One region of the Blautia sp. RTP21359st1_E11_RTP21359_211015 genome, then DNA from elsewhere that is predicted to be linked to it. Evidence: predicted binding sites of a transcription regulator. Region 1 holds the regulator's gene; each other region holds the start of a gene.
What was found. The regulator NrdR, encoded in region 1, represses ribonucleotide reductase genes. The targets are predictions, from matches to a motif close to CACAANATNTTGTG.
Positions count from the first base shown of each region.

Region 2: nrdD (anaerobic ribonucleoside-triphosphate reductase) is a predicted target of NrdR. The motif match lies at 2,338-2,351, and genes of this name have one in related genera.
Region 3: AB5026_RS12940 (ribonucleoside triphosphate reductase) is a predicted target of NrdR. The motif match lies at 2,634-2,647, and genes of this name have one in related genera.

Region 1 is NZ_JBDGAB010000042.1:18,188-22,323, reverse strand. It holds gene AB5026_RS13630 (aminotransferase class I/II-fold pyridoxal phosphate-dependent enzyme) at 1-88, opposite strand, end outside; gene gdhA (NADP-specific glutamate dehydrogenase) at 309-1,643, shown strand; gene nrdR (transcriptional regulator NrdR) at 1,835-2,284, opposite strand; gene AB5026_RS13615 (YlmC/YmxH family sporulation protein) at 2,423-2,677, shown strand; gene sigG (RNA polymerase sporulation sigma factor SigG) at 2,791-3,570, shown strand; gene pap (polyphosphate:AMP phosphotransferase) at 3,635-4,136, opposite strand, start outside.
Region 2 is NZ_JBDGAB010000079.1:1,494-5,629, forward strand. It holds gene AB5026_RS17575 (CBS domain-containing protein) at 1-384, opposite strand, end outside; gene asnA (aspartate--ammonia ligase) at 433-1,443, opposite strand; gene AB5026_RS17585 (hypothetical protein) at 1,660-2,193, shown strand; gene nrdD (anaerobic ribonucleoside-triphosphate reductase) at 2,394-4,136, shown strand, end outside.
Region 3 is NZ_JBDGAB010000038.1:12,860-16,995, reverse strand. It holds gene AB5026_RS12940 (ribonucleoside triphosphate reductase) at 110-2,482, opposite strand; gene hflX (GTPase HflX) at 2,697-3,932, opposite strand; gene AB5026_RS12930 (lipopolysaccharide assembly protein LapB) at 3,934-4,136, opposite strand, start outside.

The sequences.
Region 1 (4,136 bases):
CTTCCATTCTGGCAGCCTCATCCACAACCGGTCCGCGCACATCGTACAGCACGTTGTCAAGCTTTGATGATTTCCCGAATGTTCTCATAAAAACCACTCCTCTTCTAATTTTCACTATTATTTAACCATTTTAATTTCATAGTCAAAAAATATTTATTCTATATCATCTCACATTTAGGCTTTCAACGCAAGAAATAAAAATTTAAAAAAATCAAATTTAGCACTTCCCTTTTTTAGCATGTTAATGTATAATAGCACTCGAATTTAGTTTTCAACGCAATTTAATATGTGATGAGGAGGAAACAACAATGTCTTACACAGAAGAAGTTTATGAAAGAGTTGTAGCACAGAATCCTGGCGAGCCAGAATTCCATCAGGCAGTTAAGGAAGTTCTCGATTCCCTTAAAGTCGTAATTGACAAAAATGAGGAAGAGTATCGTAAACTTTCCATCCTTGAGCGTCTTGTAGAGCCAGAGAGGATCATCTCCTTCAAAGTACCGTGGATCGATGATAACGGAACTGTACAGGTTAACAAGGGATATCGTGTTCAGTTCAACAGCGCCATCGGACCATACAAAGGCGGCTTAAGATTCCATCCTTCTGTAAATCAGGGTATCCTGAAATTCCTTGGTTTTGAGCAGACCTTTAAAAACTCTCTTACAGGTCTTCCGATTGGCGGTGGAAAAGGTGGCTCCAACTTCGATCCTAAGGGTAAATCTGACAGAGAGGTTATGGCATTCTGCCAGAGCTTTATGACAGAGCTTTGCAAATATATCGGCGCAGATACAGATGTTCCGGCTGGTGACATCGGTGTCGGCGGACGTGAGATCGGTTATCTCTTCGGACAGTATAAGAGAATCCGTGGCCTTTATGAGGGTGTCCTTACAGGAAAGGGTCTTTCCTTCGGAGGTTCCCTGATCCGTACAGAGGCTACCGGTTACGGTGTTGTATACATGCTCAACGAGATCGCCAAAGCTCACAATGATTCCGTAGAAGGAAAAACAATCGTTGTAACAGGTTCCGGTAATGTAGCTATTTACGCTGTTGAGAAAGCTACTCAGCTTGGTGCCAAGGTTGTTGCAATGAACGACTCCAACGGATATGTCTACGATCCGAACGGAATCAACCTTGACGTCGTAAAGGATATCAAAGAAGTAAAACGTGGACGTATCAAAGAATATGCAGACCGTGTTGAGGGTGCTACCTACACTGAGGGACTTGGCATCTGGAATATCAAATGTGATATCTACCTTCCATGTGCTACTCAGAACGAGCTTGGTCTTGACGGAGCTAAAACACTGGTTGCAAATGGCTGCAAATACGTCGTTGAAGGTGCAAACATGCCTACTACTCTTGATGCAACAACATACCTTCAGGAGAACGGTGTTCTCTTCATGCCTGGTAAAGCCGCAAACGCTGGCGGTGTTGCCACATCTGCACTTGAGATGAGCCAGAACTCCATGAGACTTTCCTGGACAAGAGAAGAGGTTGATGAGAAACTCCACCACATCATGATCGATATCTTCCACAAAGCTGATGACGCTGCTAAACGTTACGGTATGGAAGACAACTATGTTGTAGGTGCAAACATCGCCGGCTTCGAAAAAGTTGTTGACGCTATGAAAGCTCAGGGTATTGTTTAATTAAGTTTCCTGAATCATTAATATATATTTATAGCAGGGACCGCAGAGGATTTTTCCCAGGCGGTTCCTGTTTTTTTGTATCCACTTTTACGATCTCTGAAAAATCGAACATTCATGTTTCAAAAAAGGCCGGTTGTCTTTTGACAATCGGCCTGAAATCTCCTGCATTTGCAGTCTATTCATTTAATCTCTTAATTGATCAGCTTCTTCAGCTCATCCATAAAGGTACTGACATCTTTAAACTCTCTGTATACAGACGCAAATCGTACATACGCCACCGCATCCAGATCCTTCAGATGCTCCATAACGATCTCTCCGATCTTGGTACTGCTGATCTCACGGTCTTCTGACCGGAAAATATCTCCTTCTATGGAATCGATCATCTCTTCCACTCTCTCAATGGGAATGGGGCGCTTATAGCAAGCACGAAGAACACCATCCTGGATCTTGGAACGTTTATAGCTTTCCCGGTTCTGATCCTTCTTGATCACAGTCAGCGGAATCGTTTCCACCTTCTCATAAGTTGTAAAACGCTTTCCGCAGGCATCACAGAGACGGCGGCGGCGGATGGAATTGGTATCCTCTACAGGTCTGGAATCTACAACTCTTGTATTATCCTGGTTACAGAACGGACATCTCACAGAACTCTCCCCCTTTCCGGATCAGTAAATCATTACTAAATTTGTTTTTATTATAAAATAAATGCACATAATGTGTCAATAATCGGACTTGCATAAATTTTACAGATTTTCCATAAAATCATACCAGGTGATGAATTTATGCGCATCTGTGAGCTGAAACAAAAAGAAGTGATCAATATCCATACCTGCCGCAGTCTTGGCTGCCCTCTTGATGTGGAATTCTGCTGTGAAACCGCACGTCTGAAAGCCCTGATCATGCCGGAACCGGGAAAATTTTGCTGGTGTTTTTCCAAAGAAAATGAATATTCCATTCCATGGGACTGCATCCGCCAGATCGGCGAAGATATCATCCTTGTTGATTTCCGTAATGAAAAACTGCTGTCCGGAGAATAAATACCTCCTTATTGTCAAGGCCCTTTATTTTTTATATTTTCCCTGAAAAAGTATATTTCAACCGCCCTCTGAGAATCATCTTAATGTACTGACAAGACAAGGAGGATTCTAAGATGGCACTGAATAAAGTTGAAATCTGCGGAGTAAATACCTCAACCCTTCCCGTTCTCGATCAGGAAGAAAAGGCGGAGCTCTTTAAAAGAATCAAAGCTGGCGATGAAGAAGCCAGGGAATTGTACATCAAAGGCAATCTGCGGCTTGTTTTAAGCGTGATCCGGCGTTTTCAGAACAGCAGTGAAAATCCGGATGACCTTTTTCAGATCGGCTGCATCGGCCTGATCAAAGCGATCGATAATTTCGACACCACTCTTCAGGTAAAATTTTCCACCTATGCAGTTCCCATGATCATCGGAGAGATCCGAAGATATCTCCGTGATAACAACAGCATACGGGTCAGCCGTTCTCTGCGGGATATCGCTTACAAAACCATCTATACCCGGGAAAACTATATGCGGCAGCATCTCAAAGAGCCTACCATTGCAGAAATCGCTGATGAGATCGGTATCGACAAGGAAATGATCGTCTATGCCATGGATGCGATCCAGAGCCCGGTAAGCCTTTTTGAGCCCGTGTATTCCGAAGGCGGAGATACCCTATATGTTATGGATCAGATCAGTGATAAAAAGAACCTGGAAGAAAACTGGGTGGAGGATATTTCTCTTCGAGATGCCATGAACCGGCTTGGAGAGCGTGAACGTCACATTATCGATCTCCGCTTCTACGAGGGAAAAACCCAAATGGAGGTAGCTGATGAGATTGGTATCTCCCAGGCTCAGGTCAGCCGACTGGAAAAACATGCTCTTCGCAGTATGCGAAACTATCTCCGGAATTGATTCATCTCTCTTCAGACAAAAAGCTGCAGCAGAATATCTGTTATCCTGCCGCAGCTTTTATCTCTTATTTCAGCGCTTTCTCAATTTCTTCGATCACGATCCGAAGCGCCTTCAGCCTTGCATATTTCTTATCTACGGATTCCAGAATGTGCCATGGTGCATAAGCAGTGCTGGTTTTCTGAAGCATCTCATCTACTGCTGTTTCATACTGATCCCATTTTTCACGGTTTCTCCAGTCCTCATCCGTGATCTTCCACTGTTTTTCCGGATTGCTCTGGCGGTCGTTGAACCTGGCAAGCTGGGTGTCCTTATCAATGTGGACCCAGAATTTCACGATCACAGCGCCCCAGTCAGAAAGCTCCTTCTCAAATTCATTGATCTCATTGTAGGCACGTCTCCAGTCATTCTCGCTGCAGAAGCCCTCCAGACGTTCTACCATCACTCTTCCGTACCACGTCCGGTCAAAGATGGCAATGTGACCATCCTTGGGAAGCCTTGTCCAGAAACGCCACAGATAATGACGGGCTTTTTCATGAGGCTCCGGACTTGCGATAGGATGTACCTCA
Region 2 (4,136 bases), on a different contig from region 1:
ACAGTATTTGATGATAGATTTTCTGGTTATGATTCCGATGAAGGAGCCCTGGTCATCTACCACCGGTACGAAGTTCTGATTAATGGCGCGATCCAGGAGATCTTCCATATTGGAATCTGCATGGACCGGTTTGTAGGTGGCACGGCGTGGAATCGCCATGATTGGGATTCCCTCTGTTTCCTTGATGTCGTGGATATCTGCACGGCGCATGCCCCAGAGGAGATCTCCCTCTGAGATGGTGCCGAGATATTTGCCGTCCATGGTGAGGATAGGAATGCAGGAGTACTTGCGGTGCTCCATTTTTTCGAGGGTCTGGCGAAGAGTTTCATCCTCAAAGATGTAGGCTACTTCGCTTTTGGGAATCAGAAAAAACAGAATGTTCACGTTATTACCTCATTTCCGCGAAAATTATAAATAAATCTGTAGGCTGTTTTAGAGAAGCTGAAGTCCGTGTGTCTCTGCAGCATCTGTGATCTCCTTCGGCCAGAGAGAGACATGTACTTCTCCGATGTGTGCTTTACGAAGGAAGAACATACAGATCCTGGACTGTCCGATACCACCACCGATGGTGTACGGAAGCTCTTTGTTCAGGATTGCTTTCTGGAATGGAAGCTCTCTTCGGTCATCACAGCCTGCTTCGGTAAGCTGACGGTCAAGTGCGTCCTCGTCAACACGGATTCCCATTGAGGAAAGCTCAAGGGCAATGTCAAGTACCGGATAGTATACGAGGATATCACCGTTCAGTTCCCAGTCATCATAGTCCGGGGCACGTCCGTCGTGGCGTTCGCCGTTGGTGAGGGTTTTGCCGACTTTCATAAGGAAGACAGCGCCCTTTTCACGGGTGATCCGATATTCACGTTCCCTCGGTGTGCAGTCCGGATACATGTCAAGAAGCTCCTGAGTTGTGATAAAGAAGATATCCTTTGGAAGGATCTCCTCGATGTAGTCATACTGTACAGCCATGTATTTCTCAGTTTTACGAAGGACACTGTAAATGGTGCGTACGGTTTCCTTGAGAGTCTCCATGGAACGTTCTTCTTTGGAGATGATCTTTTCCCAGTCCCACTGGTCTACGTAAACAGAGTGGATATTGTCCAGATCTTCATCCCGGCGGATGGCTACCATATCTGTGTAAAGACCTTCTCCGTGAGAAAATCCGTATTTTTTCAGTGCGTAGCGTTTCCATTTGGCAAGGGAGTGTACGATCTCGGCGTTGCTTCCTTCGATAGCCTTGATATCAAAGCTTACCGGGCGCTCTACACCATTAAGGTTGTCATTAAGGCCGGATTCCGGTGCTACAAATGTTGGAGCGGATACTCGAAGAAGGTTCAGCTTCTGGGAGAGTGTCTGCTGGAAGAAATCTTTTACTGTTTTGATCGCAATCTGTGTGTCATGGAGGTTCAGGTCTGCATGATAGGTTGCGGGGATTGTGATTGTATTCATTATCGGCTCCTCCTGATGATTTTTAGGCTTATTGCTCTGTGGGGTATTATAACAGAAAATGGGTGGAGTGGCAATATAATGAGAGGGGAAGTCTTTTGGGGTATCGTAGAAAAATACTGGGTATTAAATGCCTGGTGTGATATACTGAAAAAAGAATGCTTATGTTTACGACGGAAATATAAATATCCGTTTTGACGGATAGAATGGAGGGAGCTTATGGCAGGTCAAAGGTGTCAGGTTTGTGGGGGTAAGGTTGTAAATGGCAGGTGTTCATTATGTGGGATGCCTTACAGAAATGATGAGGTGTTATATCATCTGAATGAGCCCCGGGAGATACATTATAAACATGCTTCCGCCAAAGTGCGGGATATGATGCGGCAGTATGGACAGGATGCTGATCAAACAACACAACATAACGGAAACGTAAACCGGAATACGAATGCAAACCGGAATACGAACGCAAACCGGAATACGAATGCAAGCCGCAATACCGATTTGAATCGGAATCTAACCGGAAGCCGGAATACAGGTGCAGCAGCCGGACGTAAGACTGCAGCGGCAGTTAATACCAGGAATAAAACAACGGTGGGCAGAAATCGTGCAGAAGTTTTAGATCAGGGAAAAAAACAGCAAAAAAAAGATCAGAAAAGCAGTGGGGCAGGCTGGATCATATGGTTTATAGTGACACTGGCCATTCTGCTTCCGAAATTATGGGATTTTCTTACAGACTGGATCGGAACGAATTTGTGAGAATATTTCTGCAGTGAGATCAGGCAGTACTAAGTGTCTGTATTTTCGTGTATACAGAAATATCCCTTTTCTTTTCTCCTCAGCTGTGTTATACTCATGCCTAGCACAACATATAGATGAAAAACAATATATAGAGGATATAGGTACTATATATAGTATTTTGCATAGCGACTTATATATAGCACAGGGAGGGATGAGCAATGTTATATGTGATCAAGAAAGACGGGACAAGAGAGGAGTTTAATCCGCAGAAGATCGTGGCTGCCGTGAACAAATCCGCAGAGCGTATTCTTTATACTTTTTCAGACGAGGAGAAGGATTTTATCTGCCGTTTTGCCCAGGAGCATGCGGATTCCCTTGGAAAGAATGAGATCGAGATCCAGGAGATGCACAACATCGTGGAGGGGGCTCTGGAGCGTGTGAATCCGGCAGTTGCCAAGAGCTACCGTGATTATCGGAATTACAAGCTGGATTTTATCCATATGATGGATGATGTCTATACCAAGAGTCAGGCGATCCGTTATATCGGTGATAAAAGTAATGCCAATACAGACAGCGCCCTTGTTGCCACGAAACGAAGCCTGATCTTTAATGAGCTGAACAAGGAACTCTATCGGAAGTTTTTTATGAACCGTAATGAGCTTCAGGCATGTAAGGACGGCTACATTTATATTCATGACCAGTCTGCACGTCTGGATACCATGAATTGCTGTCTGTTCGATGTGGCAGCTGTTTTAAGTGGCGGTTTTGAGATGGGAAATGTCTGGTATAACGAGCCGAAGACTCTGGATACAGCCTTTGATGTTATGGGGGATATCATTCTCAGTACAGCAGCACAGCAGTATGGTGGCTTTACAGTGCCGGAGGTTGATAAGATCCTGGCACCGTATGCAAAGAAGAGCTATGATAAATATATTTCCGAATTTATGAAATACTCGGACGAGAGCTGGAGTGGCCGTGAGGAGAGAGCTATTGAGTATGCTCTTGATAAGGTCCGCAGGGATTATGACCAGGGCTGGCAGGGAATTGAGTACAAGCTGAATACCGTCGGTTCTTCCAGAGGTGATTATCCGTTTGTTACGGTGACACTTGGTCTCGGAACCGAGCAGTTTGAGAAGATGTGTACGATTTCCCTTCTTGAGGTCCATCAGGGAGGACAGGGTAAGGCCGGACACAAGAAACCGGTACTTTTCCCGAAGATCGTATTCCTTTATGACAAAGAGATCCATGGTCCAGGAAAGTGCTGTGAGGATATTTTTGAGGCTGGTGTGGAGTGTTCCTCCAAAACCATGTATCCGGACTGGCTGTCTATGTCCGGCGCAGGCTATATTTCCAGTATGTACAGGAAATACAAGAAGGTCATCAGCCCGATGGGATGCCGTGCTTTCTTAAGTCCGTGGTATGAGCGTGGCGGTATGGAGCCGGCGGATGAGAATGATACGCCTGTTTTTGTGGGACGTTTTAACATTGGTGCGGTAAGCCTTCATCTTCCGATGATCCTTGCAAAGGCCAGAGCGGAGAGCAGAGATTTCTATGAGGTTCTGGATTTCTATCTGGAAATGATCCGTAACCTGCACATCCGCACTTACGAATATCTGGGACAGATGCGTGCATCCACCAACCCGCTTGCATACTGTGAAGGCGGTTTCTACGGCGGACATCTGAAACCGAATGAAAAGATTGGCAAGATCCTGAAGCCTATGACAGCTTCCTTCGGTATCACAGCGTTAAATGAGCTTCAGGAACTTTACAATGGCAAATCCATTGCCGAGGATGGGGCGTTTGCTCTGGAGGTCCTGAAATATATCAATGACAAGGTAAATCAGTACAAGAAGGAAGATGGTTATCTTTATGCGATCTACGGAACACCGGCAGAGAGTCTTTGTGGCCTGCAGGTAGAGCAGTTCCGTAAGATGTATGGAATCATTGAGGGCGTTTCTGAC
Region 3 (4,136 bases), on a different contig from region 1:
CATAAAATATCATAACATAAAATTCCCAATATAAAAAAGGCCAGACACACATCCAACAGACATGCGTCCAGCCATCCATTTTTTACTTACAGTTATTTTGACAAAAAACTCAATCCAACTCTTCGTCTACATACTTCTGTATATTAGAAGCATTCACATACTTCCTAACCTTCGCCCCGTCAGTAATGACAAGTGTAGGCGCCTGACGGATCCCATACTGCTTGACAAGCTCGGGATTCTGCTCAGCATCGATAATCTCCAGCTCTTCGCCTTCCAGCATTTTCTTTGCCATACGGCAGTTCGGACAAGTGCTAGTCGTAAAAAGATATTTATGAGATTCCACAGGCTGGATCTCCACCTCGTCACCCTTCATGGTCATCACACTGGTATGGACCTTTTTCAGCTGGGAATGGGTAATATCATAGAGGGTACGGTTCTTGTACTCCTGGGTCTTACCATCGTTCCAGTTCTGTACAGGACGGTAATATCCTGTGATACGGCTGTAAACCTCAGCCTTCTTTCCACATTTCGGGCAGGTGAAATGCTCGCCGCTGATGTAGCCATGCTCCTGACATACGGAATAGGTCGGTGAGATGGTGTAATAGGGCAGGCGATAATTCTCTGCGATCTTACGTACCAACGCTGCCGCTGCCTTCCAGTCCGGAAGCTTCTCCCCAAGGAATGCATGGAATACGGTTCCTGAAGTATACAGAGTCTGCAGATCGTCCTGAATATCCAGTGCGTCAAAAATATCCGCAGTGTAATCAACCGGCAGATGAGAGCTGTTTGTGTAATACGGAGTGTCGCCCTCTTTTCCCGCTGTTTTGATATCCGGATAACGGCTTCTGTCGTGTTTGGCAAGACGGTATGCAGTGGACTCTGCCGGTGTTGCCTCCAGATTGAAAAGCTCTCCCGGATACTGCTCCTGATAGTCTGAAAGACGGCTTCTCATATGCTCCAGAACCTCTTTTGTAAACTTCTGGGTTTCCGGATCTGTCATGTCTTTTTTCAGCCAGCAGGCATTTAAGCCCGCTTCGTTCATTCCCACAAGACCGATGGTGGAAAAATGATTGTCAAAGCTTCCAAGATATCTCTTCGTGTACGGATACAGTCCCTCATCCAGAAGCCTGCTGATCACATCTCTCTTGATATGAAGAGATCTTGCGGAGATATCCATCATGTGGTCCAGGCGCTGATAAAATTCCTTCGGCGTTCTGGAAAGGTATGCGATACGCGGCATATTGATGGTAACAACGCCTACAGAGCCTGTGCTCTCACCGGAGCCAAAGAATCCACCACTCTTTTTGCGGAGCTCACGGAGATCCAGACGGAGGCGGCAGCACATGCTGCGGATGTCGCTTGGCTTCATATCACTGTTGATATAATTGGAAAAATACGGAGTACCGTACTTGGAAGTCATCTCAAAGAGAAGACGGTTGTTCTCGGTATCAGACCAGTCGAATTCCTTTGTGATGGAATAGGTCGGGATCGGATACTGGAATCCACGTCCGTTGGCATCTCCCTCGATCATGGTCTCGATAAATGCCTTATTGACCATATCCATTTCTTTCTTACAGTCTTTGTATTTGAAATCCATGTCCTTGCCGCCTACGATAGCCGGAAGCTCTGCAAGGTCGTCTGGAACGGTCCAGTCCAGTGTAATGTTGGAAAATGGTGCCTGAGTGCCCCAGCGGCTTGGAGTATTTACGCCATATACAAAGGACTCAATGCATTTCTTAACCTCCGGATAGGAAAGGTTGTCTGCCTTTACAAAAGGTGCCAGATAAGTATCAAAGGATGAAAATGCCTGTGCGCCCGCCCACTCGTTCTGCATGATACCCAGGAAATTCACCATCTGGTTGCAGAGTACACTTAAATGCTTTGCAGGTGCAGAAGTGATCTTACCCTCAATACCACCAAGTCCCTCTCGGATCAGCTGCTTCAGGGACCAGCCTGCACAGTAACCGGTCAGCATGGACAAATCATGGATATGGATATCTGCATTTCTGTGTGCATCTGCGATCTCGTTGTCGTAGATCTCAGACAGCCAGTAGTTTGCGGTAACTGCTCCGGAGTTGCTTAAGATCAGACCTCCTACAGAATAAGTAACCGTTGAGTTCTCCTTTACACGCCAGTCCTCAACCTTTACATAGCTGTTTACGATTTCTTTATAGTCAAGGATGGTGGATTTCATATTGCGGATCTTCTCACGCTGCTTACGATAAAGGATATACGCCTTGGCAACATCAGAATATCCGGCCTGGATCAGTACGTTCTCCACACTGTCCTGGATATCCTCAACAGAAATCCGGTTGTTCTCGATCTTATTCTGAAAATCCGCTGTAACACGAAGTCCCAGAAGATCGATCATATCCGAACTGTAATTCTTACCTTTGGCATCAAATGCCTTATCAATTGCCGCGGTGATCTTCCCCATTTTAAATTCGTCTAATTCACCGTCTCTTTTTACTACCTGAAACATAAGAAAATGCCTCCCTCATGCATTTATTTATAAGCGGATATTCCATTCCGCCTCACTTGCCTGCTTACGAACACACTCCGTTTCACGATCTGTGTTCAAAGCGCTGTAGGCTTATTGTATCAGACACGCCTCTTTGCGTCAACACAAAAAGCACCATATATAGTGCCCGTTTTGTTCACGGTACTATATATGGTACTGAGTAGATATTTTAACATTATGTGACTTTCGGATAGATTTCCCGCGGAACTCTTGCTTTTACAGCAATCCCGCCTTCGGTATACTCTTCCGAAAGAAGCTGTCCATACTCACGGATCAGCTGGATCTGACCGGCCTCCGAATAAGGAAAAAGCCGTTCCATATAAATCTGTCCTTCTGCCAGTATCTCAGAAAGAAGCTGCTTAAATTCCTCAAGCCCCTCTCCTGTCCGTGCGGAAATCTTCAGCGTATGGTCTGCCCGGAGATCCCGAAAGCTCTCCCCGGAAACACGGTCCTGCTTGTTAAAAAGTGTGATCGTCTTTTTTCCAAGGGCACCAAGCTCTTTCAAGGTTTCATATACGATATGCATCTGCATCTCCGCCTGAGGATTGGATGCATCTACCACATGAATGATATAATCCGCATATTTAGCTTCCTCCAGGGTACTCTTGAAGGCTTCCACCAGATTGTGGGGAAGCTTGCGGATAAAGCCTACGGTATCCGTAAGAAGAAGCTGCTGTCCGTCATCCAGTGTCAGAAGACGGGTAGTCGGATCCAGTGTGGCAAACAGCTTATCCTCCGAAAGCACCGAAGCGCCTGTCAGTGTATTCAGAAGCGTTGACTTTCCTGCATTGGTATAGCCAACAATGGCTGCTGTCTTCAGATTTCCCACAGCTCTTCTGGAACGGATCAGCTCTCTGTGCTTTTCTACCTGGGAAAGCTCCTGCTTCAGTGCGGATATCCTGTTCCGGATCAGACGACGGTCTGTCTCCAGCTTTTTCTCACCAGGGCCTCTGGTTCCGATTCCTCCTCCAAGTCGCGAAAGAGAAGAACGTAGTCCCACAAGACGTGCAGACCTGTAACGAAGCTGTGCAAGTTCTACCTGGATCTTGCCTTCACTTGTGACGGCACGCTTCGCAAAAATGTCAAGGATCAGCAGGGTACGATCCATAACCTTGCACTCCAGCTCCCGCTCCAGATTATTCATCTGGGCAGGAGAAAGCTCATCGTCACAGATCACACCATTGGCATCCAAGGCATAGAGAAGACCTTTTACCTCTTCGATCTTGCCTTTTCCGATATAGGTGCCCGGATGTACGGCCTCACGATTCTGAATGATCCTGCCTGCAACCGCCGCACCTGCCGTAGCCGCAAGTTCTCCAAGCTCATCCAGGGATTCCTCCATGTCATCCCCCCGATCTGCCTGGACACCGATCAGGATAACCCTGTCCTGTATTTCCTCAAAATATTCCATATCAGCCCTCCGAAGACGTTCTGGTTTTCAGGAAAGCCCGCTCTTTTTTTGCAGCGGAATCTTCAGGGAACATCTCAATATATTCCTGGACCTTGGTCAGTGCAGTAGCAAAATCCAGCTTTTTTTCATAGGCTACGATCTCATTGAACAGAAGACTCTGCATCTCGTCTGTGGTAGCTGTCGGAAGGCCTTTTGTGATGTTAT